2 regions of the Streptomyces sp. NPDC037389 genome follow, and region 1 is predicted to be linked to the other one. Evidence: riboswitches for the same ligand, from Rfam matches in the RefSeq annotation. Region 1 holds a riboswitch; the other holds the start of a gene.
What was found. Region 1 has a riboswitch for glycine ahead of gcvT (glycine cleavage system aminomethyltransferase GcvT). Riboswitches for the same ligand answer to the same signal wherever they lie in the genome.
Positions count from the first base shown of each region.

Region 2: linked by a shared signal. The riboswitch ahead of gcvP (aminomethyl-transferring glycine dehydrogenase) and the one ahead of gcvT (glycine cleavage system aminomethyltransferase GcvT) in region 1 are both predicted to bind glycine.

Region 1 covers NZ_JBEZUS010000003.1:243,983-250,732, forward strand. The annotation lists gene AB0E98_RS07895 (enhanced serine sensitivity protein SseB) at 11-745, opposite strand; gene AB0E98_RS07900 (AAA family ATPase) at 1,068-1,673, opposite strand; glycine riboswitch at 1,851-1,948, shown strand; gene gcvT (glycine cleavage system aminomethyltransferase GcvT) at 2,117-3,232, shown strand; gene gcvH (glycine cleavage system protein GcvH) at 3,311-3,691, shown strand; gene glyA (serine hydroxymethyltransferase) at 3,725-4,987, shown strand; gene AB0E98_RS07920 (L-serine ammonia-lyase) at 5,221-6,603, shown strand; gene AB0E98_RS07925 (hypothetical protein) at 6,687-6,750, opposite strand, start outside.
Region 2 covers NZ_JBEZUS010000028.1:7,569-14,318, forward strand. The annotation lists gene AB0E98_RS32950 (MerR family transcriptional regulator) at 1-33, shown strand, start outside; gene AB0E98_RS32955 (bifunctional nuclease family protein) at 79-552, shown strand; gene AB0E98_RS32960 (MerR family transcriptional regulator) at 740-1,381, shown strand; gene AB0E98_RS32965 (DNA polymerase IV) at 1,505-2,962, shown strand; gene AB0E98_RS32970 (PRC-barrel domain-containing protein) at 2,878-3,255, opposite strand; glycine riboswitch at 3,376-3,483, shown strand; gene gcvP (aminomethyl-transferring glycine dehydrogenase) at 3,674-6,559, shown strand; gene AB0E98_RS32980 (DUF5999 family protein) at 6,650-6,750, opposite strand, start outside.

The DNA of each region.
Region 1 (6,750 bases):
ATGAGAGCTGTCACAGGTCACGGTCGTAGAACGGTCGTATCCGGGTCCGTATCCAGTCGCCCACGGGGTCTTCCTGGGCGACGTCCAGGAAGACGAGCTGTACGGGCCAGGGCACGGGCGCCCGGCCCAGCGCGCGGCCCAGGGCGTCCAGGGCGGCGGAGCGGCTGCCCGGGTCGGGGAGCCCCAGCTCGACGCCGACGAACAGCGCGGGACCGGCGCCCTCGACGGCGGCCATGGCACGGCGGGCGGTACGGACGGCCCCGGTGCCCGCGAACTCCAGCCCGGCGGCGGCCAGGAACGCGGTCGGCTCCTCCTGCCAGTCCGGCTCGTACAGCCGTACGCGACCGCCGGTGGCGTCGCCGTCCAGGGCCGTGCGCCCGGCCCGGCACAGCCCGGCGACGGCGGGCGGCGGCAGGGGCACGGTGACGGTGCCCTCGGGGTTGACGACGATGCCGACCTGCGGGGGCAGGCCGCGGGCGAACTCGACGACGGGGGCGACGGCGAAGGACATCCCCGCGCCGGCGACGGCCGTGAACTGCTCCTGGGAGCTGAACACGGGGACGTAGGCGGCGCCGCCCAGCTCCAGGGCGGGCAGGTCGAGGTCGGGGCTGTCGGGCCCCCCGCCCTTGGGCAGCGGAACCCACACGCTGCTCCGGCCGAGCGCCTCGACGATGCGCGCACCGGCGTCCGGCACGCCGACGGAAGCGGCGAGCACCGCTTCGAGCTCATTGGCCGGCCAGGTCATCGTCTTCCACCCCGTTCGTCGGACGCATCCCGCACCTTAACGGCTGCGCCCGCGCTTCGAGGGGGTGGGGCGCCCCACGGGCGGGGTTGTCCGGCACCGCCGGACGCGTCAGCGGTGGCTGCTCGCCGCGGCGGCGGGAGGGGTGCCCCGGACCCGCCCCTTCCCGAAACCGGGGACTTGGCGGGCCCGGGGCGGAGCCCTCGGGCGTTCGGGGGGGCCGGGGGCTTGTCCCCGGGAAACGGGGAAAGGGCGGGGCTGGGGATCCGCTCCCGCCGCGACGGCGAGCGGACCCCACCGGGAGCCCGGCGGTGCCGGGCAGGCCTCAGCCGAAGTGGATGGACCGCAGCGCGTCCGCCGACTCGCGGTCGAGGAGGACCGCCGAGGTCGTGCCGGTCGGGTGGTCGCCCGCCGTGAGGGCGGTGACGAGGCGGGTCGTCGCGCGGCGGTGGCGGGCGAAGGAGCGGACGGAGACGCCGCGGCCGCGGGCGCGCTGGCCGGCGAGGGCGGTGGGCGGGTCGACCGCCAGGACCATCAGGTGCAGTCCCCCGCCCCGCCGTCGCGCGTCGCGCGCGAGCCAGCGGCGCACCCAGCTCCACTGCCCGCAGTCGTGCACGACGACGCTGCCGCCCGAGCGCAGCGCCCGCCGCAGCGCGGCGTAGTGCGCGACGCGGACGAAGGGCCGGTACACGGCGTACGGAAGCGGCAGCGACCGGCGCTCGAAGCGCTCGCGCACGTCCTGGGAGTCCACGCGGTGGACGGCGGCGGGCACGACGCGCCGCATCAGCGTGGACTTGCCGCCGCCGGGCAGTCCGGAGACGACGAGCAGGTCGCCCGCCGGATAGCGGAGCTCCGTGACCCCCGTCCCGCCCCCGCGCAGATCGCGCACGCCCACCGTCTCGCACGCCCCGCGCGTCTCCCCCGTACGCACGGCGATCGCCCCCTCTCGGCTGGTCGTACGACCGCCCCCTCCCCACGGACTCCCCACGCGATGTAAAGAAAAGGTAATCCAATTTGAGGGGCGGCGGGCGGTCCGTCGCACGCCCGTACGTGCAATGATGTGCGCGCCAAGCTCGACTCAACTGCAAGTAATCGCATATTGGCCGCTCGAATCCGCGCGGGAGAGTCCCGGGTGCCATGTGCCCCGGGCGCCGAAGGAGCAAGTTCCTCCCTTGAATCTCTCAGGCCCCGTACCGCGCGGGTGAGGCAGATCTGAAAAGCGGACCGCGGCCGCGCGGTCCCACCCAAGGTGCAAGCCGGGTTGCCTTTGACGACAGGCGAGGGCTCCCGGTGAACCTCTCAGGTTCCGATGACAGATGGGGAGGCCGCCTATTCAGGCATTCCTCCGCGACCCACCTGCCCGGGAGCCCGATCATGACCGAAGCCCCCCGCCGTACCGCCCTGGACGCGCTGCACCGCGCGCTCGGCGCGACCATGACCGACTTCGCCGGCTGGGACATGCCCCTGCGCTACGGCAGCGAGCGCGACGAGCACATCGCCGTGCGCACCCGCGCGGGCCTCTTCGACCTGTCGCACATGGGCGAGATCACCCTCACGGGCGCCCAGGCCGGACAGGCCCTGGACCACGCCCTGGTGGGCAACATCTCCGCGCTGGCCGTCGGCCGGGCCCGTTACACGATGATCTGCCGCGAGGACGGCGGCATCCTCGACGACCTGATCGTCTACCGTCTCGGCGACGAGGAGTACATGGTCGTCGCCAACGCCTCCAACGCCCAGGTGGTCCTCGACGCGATCACCGAGCGCGCGGCGGGCTTCGAGACGACCGTCCGGGACGACCGCGAGAACTACGCGCTGATCGCGGTCCAGGGCCCCGCCTCCCCCGCCATCCTGAAGTCCGTCACCGACGCCGACCTGGACGGCCTGAAGTACTACGCGGGCCTGCCGGGCACCGTCGCGGGCGTCCCCGCGCTGATCGCCCGTACCGGCTACACCGGCGAGGACGGCTTCGAGCTGTTCGTCGCCCCCGCCGACGCCGAGAAGCTGTGGCAGGCCCTGACCGAGGCGGGCGCGGACGCCGGGCTGGTGCCGTGCGGGCTCTCCTGCCGGGACACGCTGCGCCTGGAGGCGGGCATGCCGCTCTACGGGCACGAGCTGACCACGGACACCACGCCGTTCGACGCCGGGCTGGGCCGGGTCGTGAAGTTCGACAAGGCCGGCGACTTCGTGGGCCGCGAGGCGCTGACGGCCGCCGCCGAGCACGCCGAGACGGCTCCGCCGCGCAAGCTCGTCGGCCTGATCGCGACCGGCCGCCGGGTGCCGCGGGCCGGCTACGCCGTCACCGTCGGCGGCGCGGTCGTCGGCGAGGTGACCTCCGGCGCCCCCTCCCCCACCCTCGGCAAGCCGATCGCGATCGCCTACGTCGACGCGGCGCACGCCACGCCGGGTACGGAAGGGGTATGTGTGGACATTCGCGGCAGCCAGGAGCCGTACGAGGTCGTCGCACTCCCCTTCTACAAGCGGGAACGCTGAACCCTCACTGAGCCCCCCTCATCTCACCTGTCAAGACCCCTTGCACAAGCACCCACGCGCGTACAGGAGAATCTAGCCATGAGCAACCCCCAGCAGCTGCGTTACTCCAAGGAGCACGAGTGGCTGTCGGCCGCCGACGCCGACGGTGTGGCGACGGTCGGAATCACCGAGTTCGCGGCCAACGCGCTCGGCGATGTCGTCTTCGCCCAGCTCCCGGCCGTCGGCGACATCATCACCGCGGGCGAGTCCTGTGGTGAGCTGGAGTCGACCAAGTCGGTCAGCGACCTCTTCGCCCCCGTCACGGGCGAGATCGTCGCGGCCAACCAGGATGTCGTGGACGACCCGGCGCTGGTGAACTCCGCCCCCTTCGAGGGCGGCTGGCTGTTCAAGGTGAAGATCACGGACGAGCCGGCCGACCTGATGTCGGCCGACGAGTACACGGCCTTCGCCGCAGGCTGACCCCGCCCGCTCCCTCCCGCGCAGGAAGAACTCATGTCGCTTCTCAACAGCTCCCTCCATGAGCTCGACCCGGACGTCGCCGCCGCCGTCGACGCCGAACTCCACCGCCAGCAGTCCACCCTCGAGATGATCGCCTCGGAGAACTTCGCTCCGGTCGCGGTCATGGAGGCCCAGGGCTCGGTCCTGACCAACAAGTACGCCGAGGGCTACCCGGGCCGCCGCTACTACGGCGGCTGCGAGCACGTCGACGTCGTCGAGCAGATCGCCATCGACCGCGTCAAGGCGCTCTTCGGCGCCGAGCACGCCAACGTGCAGCCGCACTCCGGCGCGCAGGCCAACGCCGCGGCGATGTTCGCCCTGCTCAACCCGGGCGACACCATCCTGGGCCTGAACCTCGCCCACGGTGGTCACCTGACCCACGGGATGAAGATCAACTTCTCCGGGAAGCTCTACAACGTGGTCGCCTACCACGTCGACGAGCAGACCAACCTGGTGGACATGGAGGAGGTCGAGCGCCTCGCCAAGGAGCACCGCCCCAAGCTGATCGTCGCCGGCTGGTCCGCCTACCCGCGCCAGCTGGACTTCGCCGCCTTCCGCCGGATCGCGGACGAGGTCGGCGCGTACCTGATGGTCGACATGGCCCACTTCGCGGGCCTGGTCGCCGCCGGGCTCCACCCCTCCCCGGTGCCGCACGCCCACGTGGTCACCACCACCACCCACAAGACCCTGGGCGGTCCGCGCGGTGGTGTGATCCTCTCCACGGCCGAGCTCGCCAAGAAGATCAACTCCGCGGTCTTCCCCGGTCAGCAGGGCGGCCCGCTGGAGCACGTGATCGCGGCCAAGGCCGTCTCCTTCAAGGTCGCGGCCACGGAGGAGTTCAAGGAGCGCCAGCAGCGCACCCTTGAGGGCGCCAAGATCCTCGCCGAGCGCCTGATGCGGGACGACGTCAAGGAGGTGGGCGTCTCCGTCCTCTCCGGCGGCACGGACGTCCACCTGGTCCTGGTGGACCTGCGCAACAGCGAGCTGGACGGCCAGCAGGCCGAGGACCGCCTCCACGAGGCCGGCATCACGGTCAACCGCAACGCCATCCCGAACGACCCGCGCCCCCCGATGATCACCTCGGGCCTGCGGATCGGCACCCCGGCCCTGGCCACCCGCGGCTTCACGGCCGAGGACTTCCGCGAGGTCGCGGACATCATCGCCGAGGCCCTCAAGCCGGGCTTCGACGCGGCGGCCCTGCGCGGCCGCGTCACGGCGCTCGCGGACAAGCACCCGCTGTACCCCGGGCTGAAGTAGCACCGAAGCGCGGGATTAACCGGCCGGTACGGGGCACCGGGCACGCTCGAGGAGCGGGCCGGTGCCCCGTACCGCGACGGGCCCGGCGCCCCCGTACGAGCCCGGCGTGACCCGCGCCACCGCGGGAAGCCCCCGGCATCCCGCACACTGATAGGTGAATGCGGTATTCCGCTTCCTGTCGCACCACCCTGTTCCACCCCGTACCACCCCCGACTCATAGAGGAGCTGCCACCGTGGCCATCTCCGTATTCGATCTCTTCTCGATCGGCATAGGCCCGTCCAGCTCCCACACGGTCGGCCCGATGCGCGCCGCCCGGATGTTCGTGGGGCGCCTGAAGAAGGACGGTCTGCTCGCCCAGACCACCTCGGTACGGGCGGAGCTCTACGGCTCCCTCGGCGCCACCGGCCACGGCCATGGCACCCCCAAGGCCGTCCTGCTCGGCCTGGAGGGCCACTCCCCCCGCAGCGTCGACGTCGAGATCGCCGACGACGAGGTGGAGCGCATCCGCACCACCAAGCGGCTCAAGCTCCTCGGCGCCGAGATCGGCTCGGCCCACGAGATCGACTTCGACGAGTCGAGCCAGCTGATCCTCCACCGCCGCCGCGCCCTGCCGTACCACGCCAACGGCATGACCCTCTTCGCCTACGACGAGGCCGGCGCCCCGCTGCTGGAGAAGACCTACTACTCGGTCGGCGGCGGCTTCGTCGTCGACGAGGACGCCGTCGGCGCGGACCGGATCGTCCTCGACGACACCGTCCTGAAGTACCCCTTCCGCACCGGTGACGAGCTGCTGCGGATGTCCCGCGAGTCCGGCCTGTCGATCTCCGCGATGATGATGGAGAACGAGAAGGCCTGGCGCACGGAGGAGGAGATCCGCGAGGGCCTCCTGGAGATCTGGCGCGTGATGCAGGCGTGCGTGACGCGCGGCATGTCCCGCGAGGGCATCCTCCCCGGCGGCCTCAAGGTCCGCCGCCGCGCCGCCAGCACCGCCCGCCAGCTGCGCGCCGAGGGCGACGCCCAGGCCCGCGCCATGGAGTGGATCACGGTCTACGCCATGGCCGTCAACGAGGAGAACGCGGCCGGCGGCCGGGTCGTCACCGCCCCGACCAACGGCGCCGCGGGCATCATCCCGGCCGTCCTCCACTACTACATGAACTTCGTGCCGGGCGCGGACGAGGAGGGCGTCGTCCGCTTCCTCCTCGCCGCCGGCGCCATCGGCATGCTCTTCAAGGAGAACGCCTCGATCTCCGGCGCCGAGGTCGGCTGCCAGGGCGAGGTCGGCTCCGCCTGCTCCATGGCCTCCGGTGGCCTCGCCGAGGTCCTGGGCGGCACCGCGGAGCAGGTCGAGAACGCCGCCGAGATCGGCATGGAGCACAACCTGGGCCTGACCTGCGACCCGGTCGGCGGTCTGGTCCAGATCCCCTGCATCGAGCGCAACGGCATGGCCGCGGCCAAGGCCGTCACCGCCGCCCGGATGGCGCTGCGCGGCGACGGCCGCCACCACGTCTCCCTCGACAAGGTCATCAAGACCATGAAGGAGACGGGCGCCGACATGAAGGTCAAGTACAAGGAGACGGCGCGCGGCGGCCTCGCCGTCAACGTCATCGAGTGCTGATCACCGCCTGACGCTCGTACGTTTTCGGGTGTACCCGTCGCCCCCGGTCCGGCTGTCCGCCGGACCGGGGGCGACGTGCGTCGCTAGCGGTTCTTCTCCGCGTCGTAGGCCTTCACGGCCGCGTCGCCCAGGTACGGGCTGCGCTCC
Region 2 (6,750 bases), on a different contig from region 1:
GCCGCTCTCCGGCCTCGTGGCCAGTCACAGTGAGTGCCCGACTACCCAAACCCGCCGGGCACGGCCTAGGGTTGCTGTGTGAACGAGCTCGATGTCGTGGGTGTCCGGGTGGAAATGCCCTCAAACCAGCCGATCGTGCTCCTGCGTGAAGTGGGAGGCGACCGCTACCTCCCGATTTGGATCGGACCGGGAGAGGCGACCGCGATCGCCTTCGCCCAGCAGGGCATGGCGCCTGCCCGTCCGCTGACCCACGACCTGTTCAAGGACGTGCTGGAGGCGGTCGGACAGCAGCTCGCGGAGGTCCGGATCACGGATCTGCGCGAAGGCGTCTTCTACGCGGAGCTCGTCTTCGCCAGCGGGGTGGAGGTCAGTGCGCGGCCGTCCGACGCCATAGCGCTGGCGCTGCGCACCGGCACGCCGATCTACGGCAGTGACGGGGTGCTGGACGACGCGGGGATCGCCATCCCGGACGAGCAGGAGGACGAGGTGGAGAAGTTCCGCGAGTTCCTCGACCAGATCTCGCCGGAGGACTTCGGCAGCAGCAACCAGTAGGTGCGGAAGCCGGCGGAGAGCCGTCGGAAACCGCCTCAAGGTCGCATTCGAGTAGGTTTTCCCGCTACCTGGACACGTAAAACCACTCTCAGGGTGATTATCACTCGGCGTGCCGAGTGTGGCGATCGTTGACGCACCCCGAGCGACTGCCTACCGTCGAGAAGGCAGGTCAAGGACGGAGGTCGGCGTGAGAAGCACGGGCGACGGTACGGCGGTCGGCGGTCCGTATCCGCTGCATGGGGGAACGGTCGAACCAGTGCCCCGCTATTCCGCAACGGCAGCGGTGACCACCCCACGGGGAAGCGAGTCCGGGGGCACGGCGCCCTCCCGGAGCTCCGACGGCATCGGGTACCGGGGACCCACGGCGTGCGCGGCCGCGGGCATCACCTACCGGCAGCTCGACTACTGGGCGCGTACCGGACTCGTGGAGCCCAGCGTGCGGCCCGCGTACGGGTCGGGCAGTCAGCGGCTCTACAGCTTCCGGGACGTAGTCGTCCTGAAGATCGTGAAGCGGCTCCTGGACACCGGGGTCTCGCTCCAGAACATCCGCACCGCCGTGCAGCATCTGCGCTCACGCGGTATGGAGGACCTGGCACAGATGACGCTGATGAGCGACGGCGCCACGGTCTACGAGTGCACCTCGCCGGACGAGGTCGTCGACCTCCTCCAGGGCGGCCAGGGCGTCTTCGGGATCGCCGTGGGCGTCGTCTGGCGCGATGTGGAGAGTGCCCTCGCCCAGCTCCACGGGGAGCGGGTGGACACCGGTGAGACGCTCGTCGGCCACAACCCGGCCGACGAGCTCGCCCGCCGCCGCAACCGGGCGGGATGAGGCCCTCCGGGGCCCGTACGACAGCGTGACAGGGCGCCCCGCGCAGGCCGTGACAGCGGCTCGCGCGGGGCGCCTCGTCGTACATCGGTGCGATTGTCAGTGGTATGCGGCAGCATCTGTCCTGTGAGGGGTGCGCCGACGATTCTCCATCTGGACATGGACGCGTTCTACGCTTCGGTGGAGCAGGCGTCCAAGCCGAGCCTGCGCGGAAAGCCCGTGGTGGTGGGCGGGCTGGGTCCCCGCGGCGTGGTGGCCACGGCGTCGTACGAGGCGCGGGTCTTCGGCGTCCACTCCGCCATGGCGACGGCCCAGGCCCGCAGGCTCTGCCCCAACGCCGCCTACCTCACCCCCCGGTTCGAGCTGTACCAGCGGATCAGCCACGTGGTGATGGGGCTGTTGGGCGAGCTGTCGCCGCTGGTGGAGCCGCTCAGCCTCGACGAGGCGTTCGTCGACCTGGAGGCGGGCGGGGTGCCGCCCTCCGGCGAGGCCGCCCGCGCGGTGGGGGAGCGGCTGCGGCGGGACATCGAGGCGGCCACGGGACTGACGGCCTCGGTGGGGCTGGCCGGCTCCAAGATGTTCGCGAAGATCGCCTCGGAGGAGGCCAAGCCGAACGGGCTCATGCTCATCGAGCCCGGTACGGAGCTGGAAGTCCTCGGCCCCATGTCGGTGCGGACCATCCCCGGCGTCGGCCCCGCCACCGCTGAAACGTTGCGGCGCGCCGGTATCACCACCGTGACGGAGACGGCCGAGGCCGGCGAGGACGAGCTGGTGCGGCTCCTCGGCAAGGCCCACGGCGGAGGGCTGTACGCCCTGGCCACCGGGCACGACGACCGTCCCGTGGTGGCCGAGCGGGACGCCAAGTCCGTGTCCGTGGAGGACACCTTCGCCGAGGACCTCACCGACCGGACCCGGGTGCAGCTGGAGCTCGCCCGCCTCGCCGACCGCTGCGTGGCCCGGCTGCGCGGCGCCGGGCGCTCGGGGCGGACGGTCGTCATCAAGGTGCGGCGGTACGACTTCTCGACCCTGACCCGCTCGGAGACCCTGCGCGGCCCGACCGACGACCCCGCCGTGGTGCGCGAGGCGGCCGCCCGGCTGCTGGAGCACGTGGACACCACGGCCGGGGTGCGGCTGCTGGGCGTGGGCGTCTCCGGGCTCGCCGACTACACCCAGGAGGACCTCTTCGCCCAGGCCGCCGCGGGGGCCGCCGAGGCCGCGGCGACGGCCCAGGCGGCCGCGACGGACGGGTCCGCACCCCACGAGCCCGAGACGCCCCAGGAGCCGCAGAAGGCCCCCGAGGGGCCGCCACGGTGGCTTCCGGGGCTGGACGTCCGGCACGACGAGCACGGGGCGGGCTGGGTACAGGGCAGCGGCGTGGGGCGCGTCACCGTCCGCTTCGAGGAGCCCTGGTCGGCGCCCGGGCGGGTGCGGACCTTCCGCGTCGACGACCCGGAGCTCCACCCCGCCGAACCACTGCCGCTGGTGCGTACGGAGGACGATCAGCCGCCCGCGCCCGCCGGGCCCCCGGACGGTGCCTCCCCGGCGGCCGTGCCGTCGGGCGCCGAGGGCAGCTCCAGCCCGTAGTGCCGGTAGAGCCGCAGCTCCTGCGCGGGGGAGAGGTGCCGGCCCACCCCGAAACCGGGGGCCTCCCTGATCAGCGCGCGCTCGTAGGGGATGCGCAGCCCGTCCTCCTCGACCCGGCTCGGCTCCAGCGGTACGAAGGCGTCCCGGCCGAAGAGGCCGGTGCGCACGGCCGCCCACTCCGGCTCCCCGGTGGCGTCGTCCAGGTACACCTCGTCCACGGTGCCGATCTTCACGCCGTCCCGGTCGAAGGCCTTGCGCCCGATGAGGCTCCGGGGGTCGATGTCGGTCTGCACGGTTCCTCCGCTGCTCCCCGCCCATGACGGTCCTCGTCACCACGAAAAACCACGAACGTGAAACCGGCCACTCGGGAGATCCACCCGGAAACCCTCGCTGGTAGGCTGGCAAATGGCCGCAGACCCCGTGCGGGAGAGCTCTTCTCGAAGCCCCCAGGGCGTTGGTGAAGGCGCCGAAGGAGCAAATCCTCCCCGGAATCTCTCAGGCACCCGTACCGCATGGACGAGGTCACTCTGGAAAGCAGGTCGGGCCCAGGTCAGGCAGTAACGCCGAAGCCCCTCCTCACCGACGGTGAAAGCCGGACCGTGCGTCGCGGCCCGGTGAAGCTCTCAGGTTGAGATGACAGAGGGGGAGGCCGTCCGGGTACCCGCGCCGTGGTACCCCTCGCAGGTCGCAATGACCAGGAGGCCTCCGCAGATGACCGTCCACCGCATCGCCCTCACCGACCTGGAGCGGGGCACGCCCTTCGAGGCGCGCCACATAGGTCCCGACGCCGCCGCCCAGGCCAAGATGCTCGCCCAGGTCGGTTTCGGCTCGCTCGACGAACTCACCGCCGCCGCCGTGCCGGACGCGATCAAGAACGTCGGGGCGCTCGGCCTGCCGGAGGCCCGTACCGAGGCCGAGGTCCTCGCCGAGCTCCGTTCCCTCGCCGACCGCAACACCGTGCTGGCCCCCATGATCGGCCTGGGCTACCACGGCACGTTCACGCCGCCGGTGATCCTCCGCAACGTCATGGAGAACCCCGCCTGGTACACGGCCTACACGCCCTACCAGCCGGAGATCTCCCAGGGCCGCCTGGAGGCCCTGCTCAACTTCCAGACGGTCGTCGCGGACCTGACCGGGCTGCCCACCTCCGGCGCCTCCCTCCTCGACGAGGGCACCGCCGCCGCCGAGGCCATGGCGCTGGCCCGCCGCGTCGGCAAGGTCAAGGACGGCGTCTTCCTCATCGACGCCGACACCCTCCCGCAGACCGTCGCCGTCATCGAGACGCGCGCCGAGCCCACCGGCGTCGAGGTCGTCGTCGCCGACCTGTCCGCGGGCATCCCCGAGGAGATCGCCGAGCGCGGCGTCTTCGGCGTCCTGCTCCAGTACCCCGGAGCCTCCGGCGCCGTCCGCGACCTTCGACCTCTGATCGAGCGGGCCCACGAGCTCGGCGCGGTCGTCACCGTCGCCGCCGACCTCCTCGCCCTCACCCTGCTCACCCCGCCCGGCGAGCTCGGTGCGGACATCGCGGTGGGCACCAGCCAGCGCTTCGGCGTCCCCATGGGCTTCGGCGGCCCGCACGCCGGATTCATGGCCGTCCGCGAGAAGTTCGCCCGCAGCCTCCCCGGCCGCCTCGTCGGCGTCTCCGTCGACGCCGACGGCGACAAGGCCTACCGCCTGGCCCTCCAGACCCGCGAGCAGCACATCCGCCGCGAGAAGGCCACCAGCAACATCTGCACCGCCCAGGTGCTGCTCGCCGTCATGGCCGGCATGTACGCCGTCTACCACGGCCCCGAGGGCCTCGCCGCGATCGCCCGGCGCACCCACCGCCTCGCCGCGATCCTCGCCGAGGGCCTGCGCGCCGGGGGCGCCGAGGTCGTGCACGGCGCCTACTTCGACACCGTCACCGTGCGCGTGCCCGGCCGGGCCGCCGAGGTCGTCGAGGCCGCCCGCGAGCGCGGCGTCAACCTCCGCCTGACCGACGCCGACCACGTCGGCGTCTCCTGCGACGAGACCACCACCCGCGCCCACCTGGCCGCCGTCTGGGCCGCGTTCGGAGTGGAGGGCGACGTCGAGGCGCTCGACGCGACCGTCGCCGAGGCGCTTCCCGAGGGCCTGCTGCGCTCCGGCGACTACCTCGCCCACCCGGTCTTCCACCAGTACCGCTCCGAGACCGCGATGCTGCGCTACCTGCGCCGCCTCGCCGACCGCGACTACGCCCTGGACCGGGGCATGATCCCGCTCGGCTCGTGCACCATGAAGCTCAACGCCACCACCGAGATGGAGCCGGTCACCTGGCCGGAGTTCGGCCAGCTGCACCCCTTCGCGCCCATCGAGCAGGCCGAGGGCTACACCACCCTCATCACCGAGCTCGAGGACCGGCTCGCCGAGGTCACCGGCTACGACAAGGTCTCCCTCCAGCCCAACGCCGGCTCCCAGGGAGAGCTCGCGGGCCTGCTGGCCGTCCGCGCGTACCACCGCGCCAACGGCGACGAGCGCCGCACGGTCTGCCTCATCCCGTCCTCCGCGCACGGCACCAACGCCGCCAGCGCCGTGATGGCCGGCATGAAGGTCGTCGTCGTCAAGACCGCCGACGACGGCGAGGTCGACGTCGAGGACCTGCGCGCCAAGATCGAGCAGTACCGCGACGAGCTCGCCGTGCTGATGATCACCTACCCCTCCACCCACGGCGTCTTCGAGGAGCACGTCGCCGACATCTGCGCGGCCGTGCACGACGCGGGCGGCCAGGTGTACGTCGACGGCGCCAACCTCAACGCCCTGGTGGGCCTGGCCAAGCCGGGCCGGTTCGGCGGCGACGTCTCGCACCTGAACCTCCACAAGACCTTCTGCATCCCGCACGGCGGCGGCGGCCCCGGCGTCGGCCCGGTCGCCGTCCGCGCCCACCTCGCCCCGTACCTGCCCAACCACCCGCTCCAGCCCACCGCGGGCCCGGCCACGGGCGTCGGCCCGATCTCAGCCGCGCCCTGGGGCTCCGCGGGCATCCTGCCGATCTCCTGGTCGTACGTCCGGCTGATGGGCGGCGCGGGCCTCAAGCGCGCCACGCAGGTCGCGGTGCTCGGCGCCAACTACATCGCCAAGCGCCTCGAGCCGCACTACCCCGTGCTCTACACCGGCCCGAACGGCCTGGTCGCGCACGAGTGCATCGTGGACCTCCGGCCGCTGACCAAGGCCACCGGCGTGAGCGTCGACGACGTCGCCAAGCGCCTGATCGACTACGGCTTCCACGCGCCGACCATGTCGTTCCCGGTCGCCGGCACGCTGATGATCGAGCCGACGGAGAGCGAGGACCTCGCCGAGCTGGACCGGTTCTGCGAGGCGATGATCGCCATCCGCGCCGAGATCGAGAAGGTCGGCTCGGGGGAATGGCCCGCCGAGGACAACCCGCTGCGCAACGCCCCGCACACCGCCGCCTCGGTGACGGGCGCGTGGGAGCACCCCTACACCCGCGAGGAGGCCGCCTTCCCGTCCGGGGCGTCGAAGGCCGACAAGTACTGGCCGCCGGTGCGCCGCGTGGACGGCGCCTACGGTGACCGGAACCTGGTCTGCTCCTGCCCGCCGCTGGAGGAGTACGAGGGCTGACCCGTCCGCACACGGGTCGGGGCCGGTCCGGCGCTGCGGCGCCGGGCCGGCCCCTTCATGTCGCCCTGCGGGTCATCGGCCGCCGCACCGTCAGGCGGCCCTCACCACCTGGTCGGTGCCCAGCGCCCGGTGCGGGGCGATGATCTGTCCGTCCGGCAGCAGCTCACCGGTGTCCTCGAAGCAGAGGACGC